DNA from 2 places in the Streptomyces sp. NPDC006487 genome. Region 2 is predicted to be linked to the other one. Evidence: predicted binding sites of a transcription regulator. Region 2 holds the regulator's gene; the other holds the start of a gene.
The links. Region 2 encodes HspR, which represses chaperone genes until heat shock. Its sites were predicted from a motif close to TTGAGNNNNNNNNNCTCAA; they were not measured.
Positions count from the first base shown of each region.

Region 1: lon (endopeptidase La) is a predicted target of HspR. The motif match lies at 10,349-10,367, and genes of this name have one in related genera.

Region 1 covers NZ_JBIAHN010000019.1:15,305-30,151, reverse strand. The annotation lists gene ACFYM0_RS30390 (NlpC/P60 family protein) at 1-417, shown strand, start outside; gene ACFYM0_RS30385 (styrene monooxygenase/indole monooxygenase family protein) at 360-1,628, opposite strand; gene ACFYM0_RS30380 (ATP/GTP-binding protein) at 1,640-2,302, opposite strand; gene ACFYM0_RS30375 (DUF742 domain-containing protein) at 2,283-2,672, opposite strand; gene ACFYM0_RS30370 (roadblock/LC7 domain-containing protein) at 2,669-3,160, opposite strand; gene ACFYM0_RS30365 (nitrate- and nitrite sensing domain-containing protein) at 3,157-6,120, opposite strand; gene ACFYM0_RS30360 (hypothetical protein) at 6,544-7,317, shown strand; gene ACFYM0_RS30355 (MarR family winged helix-turn-helix transcriptional regulator) at 7,379-7,819, opposite strand; gene lon (endopeptidase La) at 7,930-10,326, opposite strand; gene ACFYM0_RS30345 (DUF4097 domain-containing protein) at 10,517-11,350, opposite strand; gene ACFYM0_RS30340 (sulfurtransferase) at 11,557-12,426, opposite strand; gene ACFYM0_RS30335 (hypothetical protein) at 12,990-14,342, opposite strand; gene ACFYM0_RS30330 (hypothetical protein) at 14,529-14,847, shown strand, end outside.
Region 2 covers NZ_JBIAHN010000013.1:250,175-265,021, reverse strand. The annotation lists gene ACFYM0_RS24345 (heterodisulfide reductase-related iron-sulfur binding cluster) at 1-1,562, opposite strand, end outside; gene ACFYM0_RS24340 (sugar transferase) at 1,851-2,393, opposite strand; gene dnaK (molecular chaperone DnaK) at 2,629-4,479, shown strand; gene grpE (nucleotide exchange factor GrpE) at 4,479-5,153, shown strand; gene dnaJ (molecular chaperone DnaJ) at 5,217-6,404, shown strand; gene ACFYM0_RS24320 (heat shock protein transcriptional repressor HspR) at 6,406-6,858, shown strand; gene ACFYM0_RS24315 (helix-turn-helix transcriptional regulator) at 7,036-8,079, opposite strand; gene ACFYM0_RS24310 ((2Fe-2S)-binding protein) at 8,362-8,673, shown strand; gene ACFYM0_RS24305 (pyridoxamine 5'-phosphate oxidase family protein) at 8,842-9,288, opposite strand; gene clpB (ATP-dependent chaperone ClpB) at 9,399-11,984, shown strand; gene ACFYM0_RS24295 (YbjN domain-containing protein) at 12,220-12,777, shown strand; gene ACFYM0_RS24290 (mannosyltransferase family protein) at 12,803-13,981, opposite strand; gene ACFYM0_RS24285 (pyridoxal phosphate-dependent aminotransferase) at 14,116-14,847, opposite strand, start outside.

The sequences.
Region 1 (14,847 bases), on a different contig from region 2:
GGCGCCGAGGGGCCGGCCTCCTTCGACTGTTCCGGGCTGACCTCACAGGCCTGGGCGCACGCGGGCCGCGAGATCCCCCGGACCAGTCAGGAGCAGTGGGCCCGGCTGCCCCGGGTGCCGCTCGACGAACTGCGCCCGGGCGACCTGGTGGTGTACTTCCCGACCGCCACCCACGTGGCCCTGTACGTGGGCGACGGCAAGGTCATCCAGGCGCCCCGGCCGGGGGCGAAGGTGAAGGTCTCGCCGATCGCCGCGAACCCGCTGCTCGGCGCGGTACGGCCGGACCCCGACGGGGCTCCGATGGCCGACTTCACCCCGCCGCCGCTGCCCGGGGGCGCCACGGCGGGGGACGACACGGGTTACGCGGAGACCGAGGCGCCCACGGCATCCGGGGCGCCCGCGACCTCCGCCAGGTAGTCCGCCGCGTCCTCGGGGTCGTAGAAGTAGGTGTCGAAGTCGGCCGGGTTGTCGAAGCCGTTGGCGAATCGGTCCGCCACCGGCTGGAGCTGCCCGGCCGCACCGATCAGGTTCAGCACGTGCTCCGGCGGGACGCCGAGCATGGCGTTCGTCCACTGGGTGGTGGGCTTGCCGCTGGTGAACCAGTACTTGTCGAAGGTCGCCTTCATCCACGCCTCGTCGAAGGGGTTTTCCCCGTGCATGAGGATCGAGGAGAGGTACGAGGCCGCGCACTTGGCGGCCGAGTTCGAACCCTGCCCGGTGATCGGGTCGTTGGCGACGACCACGTCCGCCACGCCCAGCACCAGACCGCCGCCGGGCAGCCGGCCGATGGGGCCCCGGACGACGGGGGCGTACCGCCCGGCGAGCGTGGCGCCCGCGTCCGTGAGCTCCACCTTCGTCGCCCGCGCGTACTCCCAGGGAGTGAACTTCTCCATCAGATCCAGCGTCAGCGCGAGGTGCTCCGCCGGGTCCTTCACCCCGCCGAAGGCGTCGACCGGTCCGCCCGGGATCCCCTCCCAGAACAGGATGTCGGCCCGCCCGGAGGTGGTCAGCGTCGGGATCACGAACAGCTCGCCGACGCCCGGGACCAGGTTGCAGCGCACGGCGTCCGTCTCCGGGTGCTCGGGGCGCGGAGCCAGCCCGTGCACGTACGACACGGCGAGCGCGCGCTGCGGGGCGTCGTACGGGGAGCGGGCCGCGTCCCGGCCGAACAGCGAGACCAGCTCGCCCTTGCCGGCCGCGACCAGCACCAGGTCGTACGTACGCGAGAAGAAGTCCAGGTCGGATACGGACGCCCCGTGGATGACCAGCTGGCCGCCGCGCTGCGCGAAGGTGTCGAGCCAGCCGGCCATCTTCACGCGCTGGTCGACGGACTGGGCGAAGCCCTTCAGCTTGCCGAGCCAGTCGACGGCGCGGCTGCCGTCCGGGGCGGAGACCGAGACGCCCAGGCCCTCGATCTTCGGCGCCTGCTGCTCCCAGAAGTTCAGCCGGAGGTCCCGCTCGTGCTGGAGCGCCGTGTCGAACATGCACTGGGTGGACATGACCCGCCCGGTGCGGATCTCGTCCGCCGTCCGGTTGGACATGAGGGTGACCTCGTACCCCTTCGCCTGGAGTCCGAGGGCGAGCTGGAGACCGGACTGGCCGGCGCCGACGACGAGTATCTTGCGCATGTGGACGTTCTCTATTCGGGGGTCGAGTCGAGGGCGTGGCCCACGAGGGTCATGAGGGATTCCAGTACCGTGACCCGGCGCCGCGCGTCCATGATCACGACGGGTACGCGCGCCGGTATGGTCAGCGCCTCCCGCACGTCCTCCGGTTCGTACGAAGGCGTGCCCTCGAAGTGGTTGACGGCCACGGCGTACGGCAGCCCGCAGCTCTCGAAGTAGTCGAGCGCCGGGAAGCAGTCCCGCAGCCGCCGCGTGTCCGCGAGGACGATCCCGCCGACGGCGCCGCGCACCAGGTCGTCCCACATGAACCAGAAGCGTTCCTGGCCCGGGGTCCCGTACACGTACAGGACGAGGTCGTCGTCGAGCGTGACGCGGCCGAAGTCCATGGCCACGGTGGTGGTGTGCTTGTCCGGGGTCCCGGACAGGTCATCGGTCGGAGCGGCGGCCTCGGTCATCACCGCCTCGGTGCGCAGCGGCCGGATCTCGGAGACGGAACCGACGAAGGTGGTCTTGCCCACCCCGAAACCTCCCGCCACCAGCACCTTCACGGCGACGGGCGCGCGCGAGCGGTCGTACTGCCAGGGCTGTACGGGCTCGTCCGGGTCCGGGCCCGATGCCGGGGCGCCCGGGTCCGTGTTCGGGGAGAAGAAACCGGTTTCAGAGACGGCGGAGCCCACTGAGCACCCTTTCGAGCAGAGCGCGGTCGGGACGGCCGCTGCCGTGCCCGGTCCCGTAGACACGGATCCTGCCCTGGTCGGCGAGGTCGCTGACCAGGACGCGGACCACGCCGAGCGGCAGCTTCAGCAGCGCCGCGATCTCGGCGATCGTCCGCATGCGGCGGCAGACCTCGACGATCGCCGGCATCTCCGGCATCCGGTCGGCCTTCCGCGGTTCGGACACCTTGGTGTCGAGGGCCGCGACGAAGGTCTCGACGTGCAGGATCTGCGTGAAGCGGGTGCGGCCGCCCGTAAGGGAGTACGGGCGTACGCGGGCGGGACGGCGGTCGGCGCCGCGTATCGGCAGCCGGTCGGAGGCCGGACTCCTCACGGGGTGTTCTCCATCGACTGGCGCAGCTCACTGCGGACTTCGGGGGTCAGGACGTGGCCGGCGCGGCCCACGAACAAGGCCATGTGGTAGGCGACGACGCTCATGTCGCAGTCGGGCGTGGCGTGTACGCCGAGGAGCGAGCCGTCGCTGATGGCCATGACGAACACGGAACCGTGGTCCATGGCCACCATCGTCTGCTTGACCGAGCCGCCGTCCATCAGGGCGGCGGCTCCCGTGGTGAGCGAGCCGAGGCCGGAGACGATGGTCGCGAGATCGGCGGACGCTCCGCGGGGGCCGGTGGGGCGGGAGGGTGGGGCCGGTGCGGCCGGTGTGTCGGGTGCGACCGGATCGGAGGACAGCAGGAGGAGCCCGTCCGAGGACACGACGGCCACCGAGTTGACCCCGGGGACCTCCTCGACGAGGTCGGTCAGCAGCCACTGAAGGTTGCGTGCCTGGGTGCTCAGTCCGTACGTACTGGACGCGTTCATGTGCGTGCCTCCTGTGCGGTGTCCCCCCGGTCGGTCGGCCCCTGGTCCTGCGGCGGGTCCTGCGGCGCGTCATGCCCGGGAGCCTGTGCGAGCTCGGCCTCCACGACGCGGCGGCCGTCCTGGGCACCCCGGTAGAACCCGCCGAGACGGCGTCGCAGCTCGTCGGCGTCCACCCGGCCCGGCGCCGGGCGCACCTCGTCACCGCGTCCGGCGGCGACCACGCGGGGGCTCCGCTTGGGCAGCCCCTTGTCGGTGAGGAGTTCCTCCGGCGCGGGCCCGTTCGGGGCCTGGGCCCCGGCGGGCGCCTCGGCCTGCGGCGGTACGCGGAACACCTGCTCGGCGGGCACCTCGACGGGTGCCGGGACCCGGAACACCTGCTCCGTGGGGGGCAGCTGCCCGGCCGGAGGCGCGAACGCCGGCGGAGCGGGCTCCGGGGCCACCCGGGCGGGCAGCTCCGCGGCGGAGGCCTGCGCGGTCTCGTGCGCGGGCTCCGGCTCGGGGAAGGCCTCGGGGACGGCTTCGGGCAAGGCCTCGGGCAAGGCGTCGGTGGCCGGGTCCGGAGCCGGGGTTTCGGCCGGTTCCGCAGCAGCGGCTTCGGGCGCCGCCGGGGCCTGCTCCGCGGAGAACTCCGGCTCCAGGTGGGGCTCCGGGGCCTGCTCCGCCGAAAGCTCCGGCTCCGGATCGGGCTCCGGGGACGTTTCCCGCGCCGGCTCCGGCAGGGCCGGGGCCGTCGGGGTCTCGGACGCGGGGGTCTCGGACGTGGGGGCGGCAAGGCCCCGTACGCGCGAGGGGAGGGTGTTCTCGTTGGCCTCCGCGATCACCCCGGGCAGGTGCAGCGCGGGTGCGCCCGGTGTGCCCAGGGTGTGGACCGGCGAAGCCGGCGGGGTCGCGGGAAGCAGCGCCGCGGGTACGACGACCAGGGCCTCCGTACCCCCGCGCGGCAGGGTGCGCAGCTCGGCGCCGACCCCGTGCCGGGCCGCGAGCCGCCCGGCCACGTACAGGCCGAGGCCCAGGCCGTGTTCCGACTCGGGCTCCTCGTCGTACGCGTCCGGGGTGGCCAGCCGCTCGTTCAGCGTGGCGAGCCGGTCCCCGGTGATCCCGATGCCCTCGTCGACGACGGACAGCACCACGTCGCCGGAGTCCAGCAGCCATCCGGACACCTTCACCTTGGCGTCCGGCGGCGAGAACGTCGTCGCGTTCTCCAGCAGCTCGGCCAGGACGTGCGAGATGTCGTCGGCGGCGTGCCCGGCGACCTGCGTGTACGAGGGCAGCACCCCGAGGTCCACGCGCTCGTAGCGCTCGATCTCGCTGACCGCCGCCCGCATGACGTCGACCAGCGGCACCGCCGCGCCCTGCGCGTGGCCGTGTTCCTGGCCGGCGAGGACGAGCAGGTTCTCGTTGTGGCGGCGCATCACGGTCGCCAGGTGGTCGAGCTTGAAGAGGGTGGAGAGGCGGTCGGGGTCCGGCTCCTCGGACTCCAGCTCCTCGATGACGGCGAGTTGGCGCTCGACGAGCCCCAGGGTGCGCAGGGACAGCGATACGGAGGTGGTCGACATGATGCGGCGGTGCTCCTCGAGCCCCGCCCGCAGCTGTGCGAGCTCCGCCTCCAGTGCCTCCCGGCCTGCCGAGAGCGCTTCGTTGCGGCCGATGAGGCGGCGGCGGTCGGCGTCGAGTCCGGCGATCCGGGTGTGCAGGGAGACCGTTTGGTCGCGTACCGCGTTGAGGTGGCGCACCACCTCGGCGAACTCGTCGTTGCGGCCCGTGAACCGGACCGGTTCCACCGAGCCCTCCGGCGTCGCCAGCCGCGCGGCGCCGCGCCGCAGGACCGACAGCGGGCGGGTCAGGGAGCGCGCGATGGCGGTGGAGATGCCGAGGGTGAGGAGGAACAGCACGCCGAGGAAGGCGAGCTTGAGCTCCAGCGCGGTCACGTCGTCGTCGCGCAGCGCGGCGAGCGCGGTGGCGCGCCGGCCGGCGAGGGTGGCCTCGACCGAGCGCATCCGGTCGACGCGGGCGGTGAGGGCCGGTCCGACGGTGCCGGGATCGAGCTTGCGGTCGGCGGCCGAGAGGGACGGCCGGTCGGTGAGCCGCTTGAGGTAGTCGTCGGCCGCCTTGACCTCGGGTCCGGTGACGGTGGCGGCGAGGCTCTGGCGTACGTCGGGGCGCGCGGCCCGCTCGAAATCGTCGAGCGCGCCCTGCTCCCGTACCCGCGCCCGCTGGGCGGCGGCGGCGAGTTCGTCCACGTAGGCGGCGCCCGGCTGCCGGTCCCCGCCGGGCACGGACAGTGCGGCGAGAAGCAGTCCGCGGGTGGCTGAGGCCTGCTCCGCGGCCTGGCCGAGGGGGCCCAGCGGGCGGGTGGTGACGAGGGCGTCCGCGGCGCGCGGCGGGGTCAGCTCGGCGAGCCGGCCGCTCGGCGCGAGGAGTTCGGCGATGACGCCGGAGTAGGCCTGGTGGGCGGTAAGGGCGCTGTCCTTGCCCTCGATGGACTCGGTGCGGACGGCGCCGACCCGGCCGAGGGCCTGGGCGAGCTCCTCGTCGGCCTCGGCCTGGACCTCGGCGAGCTGGCGGTCGGTGCCCGCGGCGCGCTCCTGGACCGCGGCGGCCTGCTTGCCCCGGACGCCGCCGGGGCGGCCCTTGGCCACGTACGCGGTGACGGCGTCGCGCTCGTCCCCGAGCAGGTGCGCGAGGGTGAGGGTCTGCCGGCTCCGGTCGGCGAGGGTGACCAGCTCCTGGGAGTCCTTCAGGTCCGCGGAGGCGGACAGGACGGCCGGCGCTCCCGCCGCGAGGACGGCGAGCCCGGCCACGGCGACCCCGATGACCAGCCTGCGGCGCACGCGGACGCGGCGCCCCGCGGAAGCGGTCGCGGCGACCGGGCCGTCGGGGGCTCGTCGGACGGGTGCGGTGCCGTCGGGTGCGGTGCCGTTCGCGACGGTGCCGTTCTTCCGAGGCCGCTTCTTCTGCACCGGTGCTCGCAATCCTGTTTACGTGTGCTGCTCGTGCTCGTGCTTGTCGCCTGGTGGGGCCGGGGTGACGGCCGGTCACCGGATGCCGGTCCCCCGCCTCCGTTGTACCGCCGCGCCGTACCGCCGCACCGCTTCAGACCCTCGCAGTGAGTTGGGAAGAGGGCCGTACATCGCCCGCCCGGCCACACGAAGGAGTGAACAGCACGGAAGAGTTGGCGACCAACTCGGCGATCGGCTGTCAGAGCCCCGCCGTGGACGGGTGGTTGAAAGATCGATGCGGCTTTTGGCAGGATGCCCGCCCACATGACGAGGGTCACCCCGCCGACTCCGGAAGTCCCTTCGCGCCCCACCCGTCCCGCTTTGGTACGGACCTTCCCCGACCCCTCCCGCCCCCACGGAGCCCCGCGCGGGCAGAATGTCCGCATGCGCATCGATCTCTCCTCCGCCCCCGGCAATCCGGAACGCCCCAACGAGGACTGGCTGTCGGCCGCGATCCCCGCTTCGGGCGGCGGCGTTCTGGTCGCCCTCGACGGCGTCACCCCGCCCCCGGGCGAGGTCGGATGTGCGCACGGAGTGCCGTGGTTCGCGGCCCGACTGGGCGGCCGATTGACCGAACTGTCCGGATCGCGCCGGGACATGTCCCTGGACCGGGTCCTGGCGGAGGCCATCCGCGGCACCGCGGACGCCCATCGCGACACGTGTGACCTTTCTCACGTCCGGACGCCGCAGGCGACGGTGGTCGTGGTCCGCTGGGACGAGTCCTGCGTCGAACACCTGGTGCTCTCGGATTCCGTTCTCCTCCTCCAGGCACCCGGTGGCGAGGTGCGCGCGGTCCTCGACGACCGGCTGGACCGGATCCCGCGCGAGCGGCTGCGTACGAACGCCTCCGCCGACGTGCTGCGCAACGCGGAGGGCGGCTTCTTCACCGCCGCCGCGGACCCGGAGGTGGCGGCCCGGGCGGTGACCGGACGGACCCCGCGCGCGCAGGTGCGGGCGGTGGCGGCGCTGACGGACGGGGCCAGCCGGTGGACGGACACGTTCGGGGAGGGCGACTGGGCCGCCTGTCTGGCCGTGCTCCGCAAGGAGGGCGCGCAGTCCCTGATCGACCGGGTGCGCACGCTGGAATCGGACCCGAGCCGGGCACACGGCCGGGGCAAGCGCCACGACGACGCGTCGGCGGCGTACGCGGAGCTGTAGGGGAGGCCTACGCGCAGGTGCAGGGAGTCGTACGCGGAGCTGTAGGGGAATGTCGCGGGTGCTACTCCCCGCCCGCGTTCAGCTGGTTCAGGAGCCGCGCCAGTTCCGCCACTTCCCCGCGGTCCCAGTCCGCGAGCTTGCGCATGTACTGCTCGCGCCGGGCGCCCCGGACCCGCAGGAAGCGTTCCCGGCCCTCCTCGGTGAGCCCGACCAGGAAGGCCCGCCCGTCCGCCGGGTCCGGCTCGCGGGCCAGCAGGCCCAGTACCTCCAGGGCCCGCAGCTGCCGGCTCATCGTGGCCTTGCCGACCCCGAAGTAAGCGGCGAGCTCGGTCGCCCGCTGCCGCCCGGCGGCTTCCAGCCGTACGAGGAGCCCGTACGCGGCCGGTTCCAGCTCCGGGTGCAGCTCGCGCGCCATCTCCCCGGAGGAGGCGCGGGCCCGTCGGAGGAAGACGGACAGCTCCCGCTCCAGGGCAAGGAACTCCTGGTCTTCGGTCCCGTGCAAGGCCCGCTCCTTCGCTGGTGTGTGGCCCACCAGTATTTCGCAGCGGGTGCGCCGGGGTCCCGGGACCCCGCCGGAGCGGGGACCCGGGACCCGGGGCGTCTTCTTCCGGATCAGGCCGCGGCGGCCACCGGGACCGCGTCCGCGGCCAGGGCCAGCTCCAGGACCTGTCGTACGTCCGTCACCGGGTGCACCGACAGCCCTGCCAGCACCTCGGCGGGAACGTCGTCCAGGTCGGCCTCGTTCCGCTTCGGGATGATCACGGTGGTCAGCCCGGCCCGGTGCGCGGCCAGCAGCTTCTGCTTGACCCCGCCGATCGGCAGCACCCGCCCGGTCAGCGAGACCTCGCCGGTCATGGCCACGTCCGTGCGGACCTGCCGGCCCGACAGCAGCGAGGCCAGCGCGGTCGTCATCGTGATGCCCGCGCTCGGACCGTCCTTGGGCACCGCGCCCGCCGGGAAGTGGATGTGCACGCCGCGGTCCTTCAGGTCGGCGACGGGCAGTTCCAGCTCGGCGCCGTGCGAGCGCAGGAAACTGAGCGCGATCTGCGCCGACTCCTTCATCACGTCGCCGAGCTGGCCCGTCAGCGTGAGTCCGGCCGCGCCCGTCTCGGGATCGGACAGCGAGGCCTCGACGAACAGGACGTCACCGCCCGCCCCGGTCACGGCGAGGCCGGTGGCCACGCCCGGTACCGCGGTGCGCCGCTCGGCCGGGTCCTGCGCGGACTCCGGTACGTGGTGCGGCCGCCCGATGAGCGCCCGCAGGTCTTCGGCGCCGATCCGCAGCGGCAGCTCCCGCTCCCCCAGCTCGTGCTGGGAGGCCACCTTGCGGAGCAGCCGCGCGAGGGAACGCTCCAGGGTGCGCACGCCCGCCTCCCGGGTGTACTCCCCCGCCAGCTTGCGCAGCGCGTCCTCCTCCAGGACCACTTCCTCCGCGGCCAGGCCGGCGCGCTCCAGCTGCCGGGGCAGCAGGTGGTCGCGGGCGATGACGACCTTCTCGTCCTCGGTGTAGCCGTCGAGGCGGACCAGTTCCATGCGGTCGGCGAGGGCCTCGGGGATGGCCTCCAGCACGTTCGCGGTGGCGAGGAACACCACGTCGCTCAAGTCCAGTTCCACCTCCAGGTAGTGGTCCCGGAAGGTGTGGTTCTGGGCGGGGTCGAGGACTTCGAGCAGCGCGGCCGCCGGGTCTCCCCGGAAGTCGGAGCCGACCTTGTCGATCTCGTCGAGCAGCACGACCGGGTTCATGGACCCGGCTTCCCTGATCGCCCGTACGATCCGGCCGGGCAGCGCGCCCACGTACGTACGCCGGTGCCCGCGGATCTCGGCCTCGTCGCGGACCCCGCCGAGGGCCACGCGGACGAACTTGCGTCCCATGGCGTGGGCCACGGACTCCCCGAGGGAGGTCTTCCCGACGCCGGGAGGGCCCACGAGTGCCAGTACGGCCCCGCCCCTGCGCCCGCCGACGACGCCCATCCCGCGCTCGGAGCGGCGCTTGCGCACCGCCAGGTACTCGGTGATCCGGTCCTTCACGTCGCTCAGCCCGGCGTGCTCCGCGTCCAGGACGGCGCGGGCCCCCCGGATGTCGTACTCGTCCTCGGTCCGCTCGTTCCAGGGCAGTTCGAGGACGGTGTCCAGCCAGGTGCGGATCCAGGACCCTTCCGGGGACTGGTCGCTGGAGCGCTCCAGCTTGTCGACCTCCTTGAGGGCGGCCTCCCGTACCTTCTCGGGCAGGTCGGCGGCCTCGACCCGGGCGCGGTAGTCGTCGGACTCCTCGCCCTCCTTCTCCCCGCTGAGCTCGCGCAGTTCCTTGCGCACGGCGTCGAGCTGCCGCTTCAGCAGGAACTCGCGCTGGACCTTGTCGACACCGTCCTGGACGTCCTTGGCGATGGACTCGGCGACGTCCTGCTCGGCGAGGTGGTCGCTGAGGGCCTTGACCGCGAGGCGCAGCCGGGCGACGGGGTCGGCCGTCTCCAGCAGCTCCACCTTCTGCTCGACGGTCAGGAACGGTGAGTAGCCGGAGTTGTCCGCGAGGGCCCCGACCCCCTCGATCTGCTGCACCCGGTCCACGACCTGCCAGGCCCCGCGCTTCTTGAGCCAGCTCGTGGCGAGCGCCTTGTACTCCTTGACGAGCTCGGCGACGGCCCCGGGCAGCGGATCGGGGACGGCCTCGTCCACCGCCTCCCCCTCGACCCAGAGTGCGGCCCCCGGCCCGGTCGTCCCGGCCCCGATACGCACCCGGCCGCGCCCCCGGATCAGCGCCCCGGGATCCCCGTCGGACAGCCGCCCCACCTGCTCCACGGTCCCGAGCACTCCGGTGCCGGCGTACTTCCCGTCGATCCGGGGCACGAGCAGCACCTTCGGCTTGCCCCCGGCGGCGGCGGCCTGAGCGGCCTCGACGGCACCCCGCACCTCGGCATCGGACAGGTCCAGCGGAACGACCATCCCAGGCAGCACGACCTCGTCGTCGAGCGGCAGCACGGGCAGGGTGAGCGTTACGGACGTCGAAGCCATGATCTTCCCTCCGGCAGTGAAGTTGAGCTATGCCGACTCAATGCATCTGCGCGGCCCGGTGTTCCCCAACTGCCGTTCGCCGGGGGCGAACAAGGGCGGGCGCATCCCGTCCGGGCGGTGGCACCTCCGGAAATGGCCAGGTCACCACGGGTGGGGCAGGTCGTCGAAGCCCCGTAGGCCGGACCGGTGCTCAGGCCGCCGAGATGTGGATGTCTCCCGAGGAGGTCGTCACCGCGAGGCGGGCGGAGGCGGAGGGGGTCGCGGGGAGGGTGATGTCGCGTTCGCCGGAGTCGGTGGAGACGTCGAGCGCGTACGGGGCCGCGGGGACCTTCACCTTCGCCTCGCCCGAGCTGGTCCGCACGGCGATCGAGGCCGGGGCCGTGGTGAAGGCGAGGCGGACGTCGCCCGAATCGGAACGGGCGTCCGCGCCCGTTCCGGACAGTTCCCCGGCGGTGACCGAGCCCGTGGACGTACGGACCTTCAGCGGGCCGGCGATCCGGTCCGCCCGGACCGGGCCGGAGGCGGTACCGACCTCCAGCGCGCCGGCGATCCGGTCCACCCGCACCCCGCCCGAGGACGTCACGACGTTGGCGGCGGCCACTCCCGACACCGTGACGCGGCCGCTGCTGCTCTTGGCCCGGACCGTGGCGGAGGCCGGCACCTCCAGCCGGTAGTCGACGGAGCAGCGGCCGGAGCACTCGCCGTTGGTGAGGGTCAGCACGCCGCCGGAGAGCCGCCGGGCGGGCTGGGGCACGGTGTCGCCGCGGTAGTGGACGGTACGGCGGACGGTGACGCCCGGGCCGGATCCGGCGACCACCTCGATGGTTCCGCTCCCGGAGTCCGACACCTCGACCGCGGTGACGGCCTCGGCCACCGTGGCGTCCGCGTTCGCCGACTTCTCCGGTCCGCCGCGGGAGACGAGCGAGCCGAAGGAGCAACCGGTGAGCAGCAGCCCGGCGGCGAGCGCCGTGGCGGTGACGGTGACGGTGGCCTTGGTGCCGCGGGGGCGCGTCTTCGTGGTCATGGTGTCGATCGTGCCCGCGCGGTGGCCGCGGGGGCATGGTGCATGTGCCCGGATCCGCGGTGGGGTTAACCCCCCGGCCCCGGGCTCCGGCCTCCGGCCCCGGGGACGGGGACGGGGACGGGGGCCGGGAGCGGTGTCCGAGCCCGCCGCGTCCGGCCTCCGGTTTCCCTGCACCCCGGCCGCGGGCGGGATCCGGAGGGGACGGTCTAACTCCCCTGCACGACCGGCCGGTCCGGGGAGGGCATGCCCCACTCGCTCCAGGAGCCGTCGTACACGGCGAGTTCCTCGTACCCGGCGAGGTCCGCGCCGAGCGCCAGCACGCAGGCCGTGACCCCGGAGCCGCAGCTGAAGTACAGCCGCTCCCGCTCACCCGCCGCCGCCCCGAAGACCGCGCGGAGTTCGGCGGCGGGGCGCATCAGCCCGTCGGGGCGCCGCAGTTCGCCGAAGGGAAGGCTGACCGCACCCGGCATGTGGCCGCCGCGCAGGCCCGGCCGGGGTTCCGGGGCGGCGCCGGCGAAGCGTTCGCGGGTCCGGGCGTCGAGCACCGCGGCGGCCGGATCGGCCAGTGCCGCCGAGACGGTGGCCGCGTCCACCAGCAGCCCGGGGCGGGGCCGGGCCGTGAAGGAGCCGCGCGGGCCCTCGTACCCCGGCCGGCGCCCCTCCACCGGCCGCCCGGCGGCGAGCCACGCGGGCAGCCCGCCGTCGAGGACGGCGACCCGGTCGAAGCCCATGGCGCGCAGCATCCACCAGGCGCGGGGGCTGGAGTAGATCCCGGCGCCGTCATACGCGACGACCGTGCTGCCGTCGTCGACGCCGAGGGCGCGCATCGCCTCGGCGAAGGCGGCGGGGCCGGGCATGGTGTGCGGGGCGGCGGCGGTGTGGTCGGACAGCGCGCCGTCGAGGTCGAAGGGACGGGCCCCCGGAATGCGCCGGTCCGCGTCGCGGTGCGCCCCGACGGAGGCGTCGAAGACGACGAGTCCGGGTATCCCGAGGCGCTCCGCGAGCCAGTCGGCGTCGACGAGCGGACCGAGAGGCACGAGGGATTGACGGTGAGGGTGGGGACGGGCTGCTTCCATACGGCACCTCCGGCAGAAGTGGGCGGGCCCCGGCGAGGTCGGCGGCCCGCCGCCCATCCTCCCCCTTGCTCCCCAACCCCCCGCGAACGCACCCGCCTCCGGGGCGCGTTACCCACGGCGCACCGGTCCCGGGTCGGCCCCGGACCGGTCGGGGGCCACGCGGGCGCAGCCGCGAAGGCGCGATCTGCCGGCCGACGAGGTCGGCGGCCCGCCGCCGGGGACGGCCCGACGGGCCGAGGGCGGGGCCGGCCGAATCCAGCCTCACCGGCGTTTGAGGCGCCGGGTCTGGGGCCGAGCCCCGGGTCTTCCGGTTCCGGGCAGAGCCCGGCCGGGGGTCCCCCCGGACGGAGTCCCGGGGGCGGTGGAAGGGCGGATAGGAGACCCCGCGCAGCGGTACCGGGCCCGTGCCGGGCGACCGGCTGCGCACGCACCGGGCCGGGTCGCACCGGGCCTGGCCGGCGCAAGTACCCCGAGGAGCAGCGGGCGGGGGCGGCGCGCCCCCGCGGCCCCGCCCCGCCCGCCCCGCCCGCCCCGCCCGGCCCGGCGGGAGCTCCCGCCGGGAGCTACGGACAGCCGCCCGGCCGGGCGAAGAGCGCCACCCGGGCGCCCCGCACGTCCGTCACGGAGCACAGGTCGAAGGAGGAGACCAGCGTCTGGCGTTTCACCGCCTCGGCCGGGTAGCCGTCCACCGGCTGCCCCACCGGGTCGAGCAGGGCGATCACCCGGTCGACGGCCGGGTCCAGCAGGGCCGCCTGGATCTCCTCCGGTGTCCGCTCCACGCCCTGGAGGCTCCTCGAAGCCGCCGGGGTGCGGGACAGCGCCAGGTCGCGGAGGGACCCGTAGGTCTCCGGCGAGGACAACAGCCATGCGCGCCGCCGCGAGGGGAGGAACAGCACCGCGTCGCCCGGGCGCGCGAGTGCGCCGACGGCCGCCGCCACGGCCCGTGCGTCGTCCTTGCGGCTGTCGGGGGTACGCAGCCACGCGGACCAGAACCCGACCGGTACCAGCAGGACCCCGACCAGCGGCCACACCCACCAGCCCCGCGCCGTGGCCAGCCGCGCCCCCGCGAGGAGGGCGAAGCCGGCGAGGGCGTAGAGGACGTACCGGTCCACGTACCAGGGGTGCACCAGCGAGATCGCGAGCAGCAGCCCGGGCGGCAGCAGCGCCAGCGGCAGGGCGACCCGTACGAGTTCCCGCGAGGCCCCCCGGGCCAGGAGCAGCGAGGCCGCCGCGAGGACCCCGTACGCCGCCCAGTCCTGCCAGCTCGGCCGCCCGAGCCAGCCCAGCTGCTGCTGCGCCTGCCGCGCGCTGACCAGGGCGAGCGGCAGCAGAGCCGCCACCACGGCCCAGGCGGCGAGCCGCCAGCCGCGCGAGCGCCCGGCGGCGAACGCGTGCGCGGGCAGCGCCAGTACGGCGAACTCGTGCAGCCAGGACCCCAGCATCAGCACCACGGCGTAGCCGACCCACCGCTCGCGCAGCATCAGGTACGTGGCCCAGACGACGGCCGCGGCAACGAAAGCGTACGAACGCCCTTCCTGGGCGTACATCTGCACGGGCGGCAGCAGCGCATACCCAAGCCCGGCCAACAGGGCGACACGCCCGGGCCGGCCGGACGGGTCGGGTCCGCCGGGCGGGGCGGGTGACGGGACATCGCCGCCTTCCCCGCCGCGCAGGGCACCCGTCAGGTGGTGGGCCACCGCGGCCACTCCGGACGCGGCGAGGGCGGTGGCGGCCACCGAAGGGAGGCGCAGGGCCCAGAGGCCGGCGTCGGGGGTGGCGGCGCCGGTCGCCGCGAAGACCGCGTGCATCAGCAGGTAGTAGAGGCCGTGTACGGCGTCGACCTGGCCGAGCAGTTCCCAGAGCTCACCGAGCGGCCGGTGCGCGACCTGCCACGTGACGGACTCGTCGCGCCACATGGAGCCGCCCCGCGCGAGGCCCCAGAGGCCTAGTGCGAGGGCGGTCAGCGGCGGCAGCCAGCGCCAAGGGGCGAAGCGGCGGATGTCGGCCTCCGGGTGCTATCCGTGCGGGTGGTGCTGACTCCATACTCGGGGTTCGAGCCGGAATACCTGCGGGGGTGGGGCGTGCGAGCACGTGGTGGGCGAGTGGGCTTGGCGACGGCGGCCGTCGCGCTGGCCGTGGTGGCGGCCTTGGGCGGTTGCTCCTCCGGCGGGTCGAAGGAGGGGGCGGCCTCACCGGCACCGAACGCGAGCACCGGCACCGGCACCGCCACGAGCGGCGCCCCGTCCGGGCCCCCGACGGACGCTCCGGGGACGCCGTCCCCGGGACAGAGCGCCGGTCAGAGCACGGGCCCGGGCACCGGTACGACCGCTCCCGCGCCGCCGCCCGCGCCGAGTACCTCCGCGCCCGCCCCCGCACCCACCGCCTCGGGGCCCGAGGCCGGCGAGACCCTCGTCGCGGTCA
Region 2 (14,847 bases):
CCCGTGCACTTCTCGTCGCCGCCCATGATCGCGAACTTGACGCCCGCGATGTTCAGCAGCTCGGCGAAGGCCTTCGTGGTCTTCTTCGCCCGGTCCTCGAGGGCACCGGCGCAGCCGACCCAGTAGAGGTAGTCGAACTCGGAGAGGTCCTCCGCGTCCTTGCCGATGATCGGGACCTCGAAGTCCACCTCCTTGGTCCACTCGACGCGCTGCTTCTTGGCCAGACCCCAGGGGTTGCCCTTCTTCTCCAGGTTCTTGAGCATCGTCCCGGCTTCGCTCGGGAAGGCGCTCTCGATCATCACCTGGTAGCGCCGCATGTCGACGATGTGGTCGATGTGCTCGATGTCCACCGGGCACTGCTCGACGCACGCGCCGCAGCTCGTGCAGGACCACAGGACGTCGGGGTCGATGACCCCGTTCTCCTCGGCCGTGCCGATCAGCGGGCGCTCGGCCTCGGCGAGGGCCGCGGCCGGGACGTTGGCCAGCTGCTCCGGCGTGGCCTTCTCGTTGCCCTCCATGTCCTTGCCGCCGCCGGCCAGCAGGTACGGGGCCTTGGCGTGCGCGTGGTCGCGCAGCGACATGATCAGGAGCTTGGGGGAGAGGGGCTTGCCCGTGTTCCAGGCGGGGCACTGCGACTGGCAGCGGCCGCACTCGGTGCACGTGGAGAAGTCGAGGATGCCCTTCCACGAGAACTGCTCGACCTGCGAGACGCCGAAGACGTCGTCCTCGCCCGGGTCTTCGAAGTCGATGACCTTGCCGCCGCTGGTCATGGGCTGGAGCGCGCCCAGCGCGACCGCGCCGTCGGCGTTGCGCTTGAACCAGATGTTCGGGAAGCCGAGGAAGCGGTGCCAGGCCACACCCATGTTGGTGTTCAGCGAAACGACGATCATCCAGATCAGCGAGGTGCCGATCTTGATCATCGCGGTGAGGTAGATGGCGTTCTGCAGCGCGCCGAGCGACATGCCCTTGAAGGCCAGCACCAGCGGGTACGAGACGAAGTACGCCGGCTCGTACGAGTCCACGTGGTGGATCGCGCCCTCGAGGCCGCGCAGGCACAGGATCGCGAGGCCGATGGTCAGGATGATGTACTCGACGAAGTACGCCTGCCAGGCCTTCGAGCCCGCGAAGCGCGACTTGCGGCCGGCCCGCGAGGGCAGCGAGGCGAGACGGATCCCCATCAGGACGAGGATGCCGAGCACGGTCATCAGGCCGATGAACTCGATGTAGAGCTCGAAGGGCAGGAAGCCGCCGACGATCGGCAGCACCCAGTCGGCCTGGAAGAGCTGGCCGTACGCCTGCAGCAGCGTCGGCGGCAGGGTCAGGAAGCCGATCGCGACGAACCAGTGCGCGAAGCCGACGAGGCCCCAGCGGTTCATCCGGCTGTGGCCGAGGAACTCCCGGGCCAGGGTGATCGTTCGGGATTTCGGGTCGTCCGTACGGCTGCCGGCCGGTACGGGCTGTCCGAGCTTCACGAAGCGGTAGATCTGCGCCACGGCTCGGGCGAGCAGCGCGACGCCGACCACGGTCAGGACCAGCGACACGATGATCGCGGCGAGTTGCATGGGAAGGCTCCTCGGGCGGCACTTACTAAGCGGTAACTTATCCAGTCAAGGCTTGAGGTTACCCAGTCCCGACGCCGCAATGTAGCCGAGCGCGCGGTGATCTGCGTCGCTCGCCCCCGCCGCGACGGGCCGCGTCCCCGCCGGGTCCTCGCCCGAGTCCCCGCCGGGTCCTCGCCCGCGTCCCCGCCGGGTCCTCGCCCGAGTCCCCGCCGGGTCCTCGCCCGAGTCCCCGCCGGGTCCTCGCCGAGTCCGCGCCGCGTCCCGCCGAGTCCCCGCCCGGTTCCCGCCTCAGAGCCGCCCGTGCCGCCAGGCCGCCCGCGGGGTCTGCGCGAGGATCGCCAGGTCCATCCCGAGCCAGTGGTTCTCCACATAGTGCCGGTCCAGCAGGTCCATCTCCTCCCACGGCAGGTCCGAACGTGCGCTCACCTGCCACAGTCCGGTCATCCCGGGCCGTACGAGGAGCCGCTCGGGCCGGTCCGACGCGCTGTTTCCGGGTCGCGGCCCGACCAGCGACATCTCGCCCCGCACGACGTTGAGCAGTTGCGGCAGCCGGTCCAGCGAGCACCGCTCCAGCGCCGCCCCGACCCGGCCCTTCCCCGCGCGCAGCCGCCAGGCCCGGTAAGGCCGCCCGGCCAGGCCCGCCGCCGGTTCGCTTACGAGGACGCCCGCGCCCTGGGTCGCGTACAGCAGGGCGGCGGTCAGCAGCAGCGGTACGAGCAGCACCCCGATCAGGAACGCCGCTCCGGCGAGGTCGAGCACCCGCTTGGCCGAAGGCCTGGCCGGCCATGGCCATGGCCCTGGCCGGGCGGGGAGGCGTAGCAGCAGAGGCATGCCTGCACCGTGCCGTACGGCTCCGGCGGCGGGGCGGTGCCGCGCGGCCGTGGTGCCCCGTTCGGGTGCGGCCCCGCCGGATCTTGCCCGTGGGCGCCCGGTCGCCCGGGCGGCGCGGCGGTTGCGCGTAAGCGCAGCCTAAAGGTTGAGCCCCCTCGACTCACCTCTGTTGACACCCGCCGAGCGGTGCGGCACTCTTGAGTCTGTTCCACTCAAGTCAGCTGGAGGAATCAAAATGGCACGTGCGGTCGGCATCGACCTGGGCACCACTAACTCCGTCGTCAGCGTTCTGGAAGGCGGAGAGCCCACCGTCATCACCAACGCCGAAGGCGCCAGGACCACGCCGTCCGTCGTCGCCTTCGCCAAGAACGGCGAGGTCCTCGTCGGCGAGGTGGCCAAGCGCCAGGCGGTCACGAACGTGGACCGGACCATCCGCTCCGTCAAGCGCCACATGGGCACTGACTGGAAGATCAACCTGGATGGCAAGGACTTCAACCCGCAGCAGATGAGCGCCTTCATCCTGCAGAAGCTGAAGCGCGACGCCGAGGCGTACCTGGGCGAGAAGGTCACGGACGCGGTCATCACCGTCCCGGCCTACTTCAACGACTCCGAGCGTCAGGCGACGAAGGAGGCCGGCGAGATCGCGGGCCTGAACGTCCTGCGTATTGTCAACGAGCCGACGGCCGCCGCCCTGGCCTACGGCCTCGACAAGGACGACCAGACCATTCTCGTCTTCGACCTCGGTGGCGGCACCTTCGACGTGTCCCTCCTGGAGATCGGCGACGGCGTCGTCGAGGTGAAGGCCACCAACGGTGACAACCACCTCGGTGGCGACGACTGGGACCAGCGCGTCGTCGACTACCTGGTGAAGCAGTTCCAGAACGGCCACGGCGTCGACCTGTCCAAGGACAAGATGGCGCTCCAGCGTCTGCGCGAGGCCGCCGAGAAGGCGAAGATCGAGCTGTCCTCCTCCACGGAGACCTCGATCAACCTGCCCTACATCACGGCTTCCGCCGAGGGCCCGCTGCACCTGGACGAGAAGCTCACGCGCTCGCAGTTCCAGCAGCTCACCGCGGACCTGCTCGACCGCTGCAAGGCCCCGTTCCACAACGTCATCAAGGACGCGGGCATCAACCTGTCCGAGATCGACCACGTGGTCCTGGTCGGCGGCTCCACCCGCATGCCGGCCGTCGCCGAGCTCGTCAAGGAGCTCACCGGCGGTCAGGACGCCAACAAGGGCGTCAACCCGGACGAGGTCGTCGCCCTCGGCGCGACCCTCCAGGCGGGCGTTCTCAAGGGTGAGGTCAAGGACGTCCTGCTCCTCGACGTGACCCCGCTGTCCCTGGGTATCGAAACCAAGGGCGGCATCATGACCAAGCTCATCGAGCGCAACACCACGATCCCGACCAAGCGGTCCGAGATCTTCACGACGGCCGAGGACAACCAGCCGTCCGTGCAGATCCAGGTCTACCAGGGCGAGCGCGAGATCGCGGCGTACAACAAGAAGCTCGGCATGTTCGAGCTGACCGGCCTGCCGCCGGCCCCGCGTGGCGTCCCGCAGATCGAGGTCTCCTTCGACATCGACGCGAACGGCATCATGCACGTCACTGCCAAGGACCTGGGCACTGGCAAGGAGCAGAAGATGACCGTCACCGGCGGCTCTTCCCTCGCCAAGGACGAGGTCGACCGCATGCGCCAGGAGGCGGAGCAGTACGCGGACGAGGACTCCCGCCGCAAGGAGGCGGCCGAGTCCCGCAACCAGGGCGAGCAGCTCGTCTACCAGACGGAGAAGTTCGTCAAGGACAACGAGGACAAGGTCCCGGCCGACGTCAAGGAAGAGGTCGAGGCCTCCATCGCCGAGCTGAAGGAAAAGCTCAAGGGCGAGGACGCCGCCGAGATCCGCACCGCGACCGAGAAGCTCGGTGCCGTCAGCCAGAAGCTCGGCCAGGCGATCTACGCCGACGCCCAGGCCGCCCAGGCCGCCGGTGGCGCGCCGACCGGTGACGCCGGCCAGGCCGACGCCAACGACGACGTCGTCGACGCCGAGATCGTCGACGACGAGAAGCCGAAGGGTGGCGCTGCCTGATGTCGGAGGAGACCCCGGGCTTCGACGAGAAGCCCGAAGTCCCCGCCGACGCCGCGCCTGACGACGCCGCCGAGCCGAAGGCCGCAGCTTCCTCCAAGGAGGAGGCCGCGGCCCCGGCCGGGGACTCCGGAGCAGCACAGGATGTCGCTCTCCTGGCCCAGCTGGACCAGGCCCGTACCGCGCTCGGCGAGCGCACCGCGGACCTCCAGCGGCTCCAGGCGGAGTACCAGAACTACCGCCGCCGGGTGGAGCGGGACCGGATCGCCGTCAAGGAGATCGCGGTCGCGTCCCTCCTGACGGAGCTCCTCCCGACCCTGGACGACATCGGCCGGGCGCGGGAACATGGCGAACTGGTCGGCGGCTTCAAGTCGGTGGCCGAATCGCTGGAGACCGCCGCGGCCAAGATGGGCCTGCAGCAGTTCGGCAAGGAGGGCGAGCCCTTCGACCCGACGATCCACGAGGCACTGATGCACTCGTACGCGCCGGACGTCACCGAGGACACCTGCGTGGCGATCCTGCAGCCGGGGTACCGCATCGGCGAGCGTACGATCCGTCCCGCGCGGGTCGCGGTGGCCGAGCCCCAGCCGGGCACGGCGCCGAAGTCCGAGGCGGCGGAGGGCGCGTCCGCGGCCGACTCGTCGGACGAGGACGCGGATGCCCCCGACAAGGGCTGACGCTGAGCCGCCCTTTGCACGACATGCAGGACAAGAAGTAGCGCGAGAGGAGGGACACCGGGGATGAGCACGAAGGACTTCGTCGAGAAGGACTACTACAAGGTCCTCGGTGTCCCGAAGGACGCCACCGAGGCCGAGATCAAGAAGGCGTACCGGAAGCTCGCCCGCGAGTTCCACCCGGACGCCAACAAGGGCGACTCCTCGGCCGAGGAGCGCTTCAAGGAGATCTCCGAGGCGAACGACATCCTCGGCGACCCGAAGAAGCGCAAGGAATACGACGAGGCCCGCGCCCTGTTCGGGAACGGCGGCTTCCGCCCCGGTCCCGGCGGGGGCGGCGGCTCGTTCAACTTCGACCTCGGCGACCTCTTCGGAGGCCAGCCGCAGGGCGGGGCGGGCGGCGGCTTCGGCGGCGGCGGCCTGGGCGACGTCTTCGGCGGCCTGTTCAACCGCGGCGGCGCCGGTGCGGGTGCGGGCACCCGTACCCAGCCGCGCCGCGGGCAGGACATCGAATCGGAGGTCACCCTCTCCTTCACGGAGGCGGTGGACGGGGCCACGGTCCCGCTCCGGATGTCCTCGCAGGCTCCCTGCAAGGCCTGTTCGGGCACCGGCGACAAGAACGGCACGCCCCGCGTGTGCCCGACCTGCGTCGGCACCGGTCAGGTCTCGCGCGGCAGCGGCGGCGGCTTCTCGCTGACCGACCCCTGCGCGGACTGCAAGGGCCGCGGCCTCATCGCCGAGACCCCGTGCGACATCTGCAAGGGCAGCGGGCGGGCCCGCAGTTCCCGGACCATGCAGGTCCGGATCCCGGCGGGGGTCTCCGACTCCCAGCGGATCCGGCTGCGCGGCAAGGGAGCTCCGGGCGAGCGCGGCGGCCCGGCCGGTGACCTGTACGTGGTCGTGCACGTGGACGCGCACCCGGTCTTCGGCCGCAAGGACGACAACCTCACGGTGACCGTTCCGGTGACCTTCGCGGAGGCGGCGCTGGGAGCCGACATCAAGGTCCCGACCTTGAACGGCCCCTCGGTGACGCTGAAGCTGCCCCCGGGCACCCCGGCCGGCCGCACGATGCGGGCCCGCGGCAAGGGAGCGGTCCGCAAGGACGGCACCCGCGGCGACCTGCTGGTGACGGTGGAGGTGGCGGTCCCGACCGAGCTGAACGACAAGGCCCGCGAGGCCATGGAGCTGTACCGCGAGGCGACGGAGTCCGAGGACCCGCGTTCCGCGTTGTTCGAGTCCGCGAAGGGAGCATGACATGGACGGCCGCCGCAGGAGCCACTACCAGCTCACCGATGAGACCCCGGTCTACGTGATCTCGGTGGCCGCCCAGCTCTCGGGCCTGCATCCGCAGACCCTGCGCCAGTACGACCGCCTCGGCCTGGTCTCCCCGGGCCGTACGGCCGGGCGCGGCCGGCGCTACTCGGCCCGTGACATCGAACTGCTCCGCACGGTGCAGGCGCTGTCCCAGGAAGAGGGCATCAACCTGGCCGGCATCAAGCGGATCATCGAGCTGGAGAACCAGGTCGCCGCGCTCCAGCAGCGCGTGGCCGAGCTCTCGACGGCCGTCGACGGAGCCGCGGCCGTCCTCCGGCAGCGCGAGGCCCAGGTGCACGCCTCGTACCGGCGCGACCTGGTCCCGTACCAGGCTCCGCAGCCGGGCAGTGCCCTGGTCGTCTGGCGGCCGGCGCCGAAGCGCCCGCTGGACTGAGCGGGCCCCGGCAGGACCCGTACGCCGGTACGCCGGCGGGACGCCCCCTTGTGCGCGGGCCCCGCCCGGACCCTTCCCGAAGGGCCTGGGCGGGGCCTTTGCGCGTGTCCGCCGGCCGTATCCGTCCCCACCCGCTCCCACCACCCGTCCGCGCCCCTCAGCGTCACCGAGCGTCCGTCAGCGCGGCTCCAGCGGCCCCTCGGCGTCTCCGGGGCCCGAGTCGTGCAGGATGCCGGATTCGGCGATGAGGTAGCCCAGTTGGGCCCTGCTGCCGCTGCCCAGGGCGGTGGCCAGTTTGGCGATGTGCGCGCGGCAGGTCCGCACGTTCATGCCCAGCCGCCGGGCGATGGCCTCGTCGACGTGCCCCTCGATGAGGAGGTGGGCGATGGTGCGCTGCACTCCGGAGATCCCGTCCGGGCTGTGCGTGTACGTGACCTTGTCGTTCAGCGGCACGGCCCTGCGCCACAGCTGCTCGAAGACCTTGATGAGGTACTCGATCAGCCCGGGGTGCCGCAGTTCCAGGGCCACCCGCCGGTCGTGACTCGCGGGGATGAAGGCCACCGTCCGGTCGAAGATCATGAGACGCTCGATCAGCTCTTCCAGCGTGCGGATCTCCACCTTGCCCGTGGAGATCCTGTCCACGTAGGCGAGCGTGCCCTGGCTGTGCCGCACGGTGTGCTGGTAGAGCGTGCGGATCTTCACCCCGCGGTCGATCATCGGCGAGGCCCGCTCCAGGGACTGGCTGAGACTGAAAGTCGGCCGGGCGCCGCCCGGCTGGACGGTCAGGGCCTCGGTGTGACACTCGGCGGTGGCCAGGTCGATGGCGGCGTTGATCTGGTCGAGTCCCTCCAGCACCGTGATGGCGTGGGTGTTGGCGGGGCTCTGGGCGCTGAGGGCGAGGAACGGCTCGAAAGCGTCGGTGAGATCCACGGCGGTTCGCCTGCGGTCCTGGATCTCGCGCTCGATCGGGTGGAGCCGTTGGGCGAGTGCGACGGACGGGGGAACCGCGCGCAGCTGGTTCGCGTCGTCCGGGTCGGGGCGCAGCAGAGCGAATTCGAGCAGGCAGGGGGCGTTCTTGACTTCGCCGCGGGCGACGCGGCCGGCGCTCAGGGCCGCTGCGTACAGTCGGGTTCCCTCGGCGCACATCTCCGTGACGGGGTGGTGATGCGTCGGGTTTGTTGTGCTTTGCGGCAAATCTCCACCCCCCAGGGTCCTGAACATGTAAGAACATGATGCATCGTCCCTGTGGCACTGACGTGCCTGAATGAGCCATCGTCTGTCAGTGCGGGGGAGAAGATTCCATCAAGTGAGGACGAAGCCGACCATGTATAAGAGAATGCTTCGCTCGGCGCTTGCCGTTGTTTTCTCCGTCGTCGCGATCTTTGGGGCAGTCGCCGCCGTCAACGGGGACACGGGAAGCGCTGGTACCAGTGCGATTGCACCGGCCGAGAAGAAGGTCGGGAACGACTTCGGCTGGGAAACCATCCCTGCGCGGGTTTCCTGATGACCCCCGACGACCACGGATTCCGCCGTGAAATGGCATCGGCCTACCGCTCCGGCTGGCAGTTCATCGATCTCACGAGTGCCATTCCTTACGCCGGTGACTCGCTGAAGGTCACCCTCTTCGGCCAGCCCATCATCGTGGTGCGGGAAGAGGACGAGGACGTCCGCGCCTACCGCTGTCTGCGTCGTCCCCGGGGCGCGCCGCAGCCCGTCCGCTGCGAGATCCGGTACGGCATGGTCTTCGTCAATCTGGACCAGCGTGATCACCAACTTTTCGAGCCCGACTCCGCCGCCACCCCCCGCAGTGCCTGAAGCGATTCCCCTGTCGTCGCAGATCGCTCAGGCACTACCCCCACACAGCGACGCCATCGTGGACCTGACCACGATGGCGTCGCTGTGATGTCCGTGTCCAGTGGTTGAACCGGACATCATCGAACGGGCCACGGCCGGACCGGACATCGCCGGACCGGGCGCCGCCGGCTACGCGCGCCCCATGGCCCGGTCCAGGGCGATCTCCACGACCACCCGGTCCGGGTTCGGCGAGGGCGTGCGCCCGTACCGCTCCGCGTAGCGCCGTACCGCCTCCGCGACCGCGGCCTCGTCCGTACGGACCACCGCGCGGCCCTCCAGGGTCGCCCAGCGTCGCCCCTCCAGCTGGCACACCGCCACCCGGGCCCCGCCCTGCGGGCCGCCCTGCGACGCCAGCACGTTGCGGACCTTCTTGCTGTTCTTGTTGCTGATCACCCGTGCCAGGCCGGCTTCCGGGTCGTAGGTCACGCCCACCGGGACCACGTGCGGGCTGCCGTCGGGACGGTGCGTGGTCAGCGTGCAGATGTGCCGCTCCCGCCAGAAGGCGAGGTACTCCGGCGTCGGGTTGAGTACGTCTTGGGTCGGGCGGGCCGTGCCGGCCGGGATGGGAGTCGACATGCGCGAAGGGTACGTCGCGCCACCTTGAGTGGAATAGACTCAACTTTGTGCAGGTTGCTCATGTAAAGCACACGCAGTAGGGAACCGAAGCAGGAAGGGAGAAGCCGCCCGTGGATGCGGAGCTGACCAACAGGAGCCGGGACGCGCTGAACGCGGCCACGACCAGGGCCGTCAAGGACGGGCACGCGGATCTGACGCCCGCGCACCTGCTGCTGGCGCTGCTCGCCGGCGAGGACAACGAGAACATCACCGATCTGCTCGCCGCGACCGACGCCGACCAGGCCGCCGTACGCGCCGGGGCGGACCGTCTGCTGGCCGCGCTGCCCAGCGTCACGGGCTCCACGGTCGCGCCCCCGCAGCCCACCCGCGAGCTGCTCGCCGTACTGGCGGAGGCCGACGCGCAGGCCGGGAAGCTCGGCGACGAGTACCTCTCCACCGAACACCTACTCATCGCCATCGCCGCCAAGGGCGGCGCGGCCGGTGAGCTCCTTTCCGCACAGGGCGCGACCGCGAAGAAGCTGCGCGAGGCCTTCGAGAACGCAAGAGGAGGGCGGCGGGTGACCACCCCCGACCCCGAGGGCCAGTACAAGGCCCTGGAGAAGTTCGGCACCGATTTCACGGCGGCCGCCCGCGAGGGCAAGCTCGACCCGGTCATCGGCCGTGACCACGAGATCCGCCGCGTCGTCCAGGTGCTCTCGCGCCGTACGAAGAACAACCCGGTGCTCATCGGCGAGCCCGGCGTCGGCAAGACCGCCGTCGTCGAGGGCCTGGCCCAGCGCATCGTCAAGGGTGACGTCCCCGAGTCCCTGAAGAACAAGCGGCTGGTCTCCCTGGACCTCGGCGCGATGGTGGCCGGTGCCAAGTACCGCGGCGAGTTCGAGGAGCGGCTCAAGACCGTCCTCGCGGAGATCAAGTCCAGCGACGGCCAGATCATCACCTTCATCGACGAGCTGCACACGGTCGTCGGAGCGGGCGCCGGCGGGGACTCCTCCATGGACGCGGGCAACATGCTCAAGCCCATGCTGGCCCGCGGCGAGCTGCGCATGGTCGGCGCGACCACCCTCGACGAGTACCGCGAGCGGATCGAGAAGGACCCGGCGCTGGAGCGCCGCTTCCAGCAGGTGCTGGTGGCGGAGCCGAGCGTCGAGGACACCATCGCGATCCTGCGCGGGCTCAAGGGCCGCTACGAGGCCCACCACAAGGTCGTCATCAACGACAGCGCGCTCGTCGCCGCGGCCACCCTCTCCGACCGCTACATCACCTCCCGGTTCCTGCCCGACAAGGCCATCGACCTCGTCGACGAGTCCATGTCCCGGCTCCGCATGGAGATCGACTCCTCCCCGCTGGAGATCGACGAGCTCCAGCGCTCGGTCGACCGCCTGCGCATGGAGGAGCTGGCCCTGAACAACGAGTCCGACGCGGCCTCGCGCGAACGCCTCGACAAGATCCGCAAGGACCTCGCGGACAAGGAGGAGGACCTGCGGGGCCTCACCGCCCGCTGGGAGAAGGAGAAGCAGTCCCTCAACCGGGTCGGCGAGCTCAAGGAGCGCCTGGACGACCTGCGCGGCCAGGCCGAGCGCGCCCAGCGCGACGGGGACTTCGACACCGCCTCCAAGCTCCTCTACGGAGAGATTCCGGCCCTGGAGCACGAGCTCGCGGAGGCCACCGAGGCCGAGGCCGAGGTCTCCAGGGACACCATGGTCAAGGACGAGGTCGGCCCGGACGACATCGCGGACGTGGTCGGCGCCTGGACGGGCATTCCGGCCGGCCGCCTCCTGGAGGGCGAGACCCAGAAGCTCCTGCGCATGGAGGAGGAGCTGGGCCGCCGCCTGATCGGCCAGGGCGAGGCCGTGCGCGCCGTCTCCGACGCCGTGCGCCGCACCCGCGCGGGCATCGCGGACCCGGACCGGCCGACCGGCTCGTTCCTCTTCCTCGGGCCGACCGGCGTGGGCAAGACGGAGCTGGCCAAGGCCCTCGCGGACTTCCTCTTCGACGACGAGCGGGCCATGATCCGCATCGACATGTCGGAGTACGGCGAGAAGCACAGCGTGGCCCGCCTCGTCGGCGCGCCGCCCGGCTACGTGGGCTACGAGGAGGGCGGCCAGCTGACGGAGGCCGTCCGCAGGCGCCCGTACTCCGTCGTCCTCCTGGACGAGGTCGAGAAGGCCCACCCCGAGGTCTTCGACGTCCTGCTCCAGGTCCTCGACGACGGCCGCCTCACGGACGGCCAGGGCCGCACCGTGGACTTCCGCAACACCATCCTGATCCTGACCTCGAACCTGGGGTCGCAGTTCCTCATGGATCCGTCCACAGCTGTGGACGAGAAGAAGGCCCGGGTCCTGGACGTGGTGCGGGCCACCTTCAAGCCGGAGTTCCTCAACCGCCTCGACGACCTGGTGGTCTTCTCCGCCCTGAGCGGGGCCGAGCTGGCCCACATCGCCGAGCTCCAGATCGGCCGCCTCGCCAAGCGGCTCGCCGAACGCCGCCTGGCCCTGGACGTCACTCCCGAGGCCCTGGCCTGGCTGGCGGACAAGGGCAACGACCCGGCGTACGGCGCCCGCCCCCTGCGCCGCCTGATCCAGACGGCCATCGGCGACCGCCTGGCCAAGGAGATCCTCTCGGGCGAGATCCGCGACGGCGACACCGTCCGCGTCTCCGTGGCGGGCGACGGCCTGCTGGTGGGCAAGGCGCTGTAGCCACCCGGTCCCGAGCCACCCGGTCCCGTCACCGGCCACCCGGTCCCGTCACCCGGAGTGACAAGGCGCGGCAATCCGCCGCAATACCGCCTCAGCCGGGTCCCGGAATCCCCGGGGCCCGGCTTACCCGGGCCATACTCCTGTCCGCCCTGCGCGGATCGGGCCCTTCCGGGGTGGACACGGGGTGGGCGCGATGGGGGAGGATGGCCGCATCCGCACGAAGGGAAGTCACACGGTGAGCATCGACCCGGCCTCGATTCCGAACTTCGGAGGGCAGCAGCCCGATCCGCAGGCCACAGGACCGGCGGGCCCCGTCGTCCCCGACCAGGATCTGGTCAAGCAGCTCCTGGAGCAGATGGAGCTCAAGTACGTCGTCGACGACGAGGGCGACCTCGCGGCGCCGTGGGAGGACTTCCGCACGTACTTCATGTTCCGCGGTGAGGACGAGCAGCAGGTCTTCTCCGTGCGGACGTTCTACGACCGCCCGCACAAGATCGAAGAGAAGGCTCAGCTCCTCGAGTCGATCGACGACTGGAACCGCCGCACGCTGTGGCCCAAGGTCTACAGCCACACGCACGACGACGGCTCCGTCCGCCTGATCGGCGAGGCGCAGATGCTGATCGGCACCGGCGTGAACCTGGAGCACTTCGTGTCCTCCACGGTCAGCTGGGTCCGCGCGTCGATCGAGTTCGACAAGTGGCTCGTCGAGCAGTTCGGCCTGGAGAAGGAAGTCGACTCCGCCGACGAGAAGGCCGACGGCGAAGGCGAAGACGGCGACAGCGAGACCAACTAGGTCCTCGCGGTCCGCGTCCCACCCCTCACGGCGCCACTCCGGACACGAGCAGCAGGTACGGCCCGTATCCGTACGAGAGCCCGGCCAGCACCACGGTCACCACGACCGCGGTGCGCGGCCGGGCTTTCGCCATGAGGGCCACGGCCGGCAGCAGCAGCGGGAACGCGGGCAGCAGGAAGCGCGGCTTCGATTCGAAGAAGCCCGCGCCGCCGTAAGTCATCACCAGCAGCACGCCCGTGTACACGAGCAGCGGCAGCGGGATCCTCCGATCGGCCGCCAGTAGTCCGGCGAGCACCAGCGCGGACGTCAGCAGGACCACCGTCACGGTCGTGGCGAGCTCCACCTGCCCGATGCCGGACAGCGCGTGCCGCGCGGAGCGCAGCGCCCCCGCGCCGAAGTCGAAGCGCGAGCCCCAGCCGCTCTGGACGGCGAAGTAGCCTCCGAGCGGATCCCCCCGGCGCACGCCGACGAGCAGGACGTACGAGGCCCAGCCCGCGGGAGCGGCCAGCCCCGCGGCCCACACCGCCGCGGGCGCGCGGCCCCGGCGCCGGCAGATCTCGTACGCGGCGGCCGCCGTCACGGCCGCGGCGACCGCGATGCCGGTGGGCCGGGTCAGCCCCGCGAGGACGGCGAGCCCCGCCGCCCAGCCCCAGCGGCCGCGCAGCAGGGCGTACAGGGCCCAGGCGGCGAAGGCCGCCAGCAGGGGCTCGGTGTAGGCCAGGGTCAGCATCAGGGCGTGCGGCAGTACGGCCCACAGCGCGACGAGCAGCACCCCGGCGCGGGCCCCCAGCAGGTGCTCCCCGACCCGGTACACCCCGACGGCGGCCGCGCCCGCCGCGATCCAGGCCACGGCCAGCGCGGCGACGGTGAGGGAGCCGGGCAGCAGGGCGGAGGCGCAGCGGATCAGGGTGGGGTAGAGCGGGAAGAACGCGGAATCGCTCTGTACGGACCCGATGCCGGGATAGATCTGGGTCCGCCCGTACCCGTACTCGGCGATCCGCAGGTACCAGACGGAGTCCCAGGACTCCCCGAGCACCCGTACGGGGCTGCGCCCGGTCCACCAGGCCGCCACGGCGACCGCCAGCACCCCGGCCCCGCGCAGGGCCGCGTACACCCCGAGCGCAAGGACGGAGCCCGGGATCCGGCCGGACCGGCTGGTGCGCCGCGCGGGCCGTGCGCCGTTCGACAGCGTTTCCGTCGCCATGCGTCCCGTCCTTCTGGGGCTCCCGGTCGGGGTCGCCACGATGGAGGAACACTACGACGCCAGGGCCGCCGGGCCTCCGGGGATCGACCCCGGCCCGTCGCGTCCGACGTCCGCGTCCCGCGTCCGCGCCCGGCTCAGAGCCGCCGCAGCCGCTCCACCGCCTCCTCCAGGACGTCGGTGCGCTTGCAGAAGGCCCAGCGGACGTGGCTGGCCCCGGCGGCCTTGTCGTCGTAGAAGACCTGGTTCGGGATGGCCACCACTCCGCAGCGTTCCGGCAGGGCCCGGCAGAAGGCGAGGCCGTCGCGCTCGCCGAGCGGGGTGATGTCGGTGGTGACGAAGTAGGTGCCCTGCGGGCGGAAGACCTCGAAGCCGGCCGCCGCGAGGCCGTCGGAGAGGAGGTCGCGCTTGGCGGCCAGGTCCGCGCGGAAGGAGTCGTAGTACGCGTCCGGGAGGTCGAGGGCCTCGGCGATCGCGTACTGGAACGGGCCCGAGGACACGTACGTCAGGAACTGCTTCGCCGAGCGGACCGCCGTGACCAGCTCGGGCGTCCCCGTCACCCAGCCGACCTTCCAGCCCGTGAAGGAGAAGGCCTTGCCGGCGGAGGAGATGGTGACCGTGCGCTCGCGCATGCCCGGCAGGCTCGCCAGCGGCGTGTGGGCACCCTCGAAGACCAGGTGCTCGTACACCTCGTCCGTGATGACCAGCAGGTCGCGGGAGACGGCCAGCTCCGCGACCGCGGCCAGCTCGGCGGGGGTCAGGACGGTGCCCGTCGGATTGTGCGGTGTGTTCAGGAGCAGGAGGCGGGTGCGGGGGGTGACCGCGGCCCTCAGCGCGTCCACGTCGAGGCGGAAATCGGGGGCGCGCAG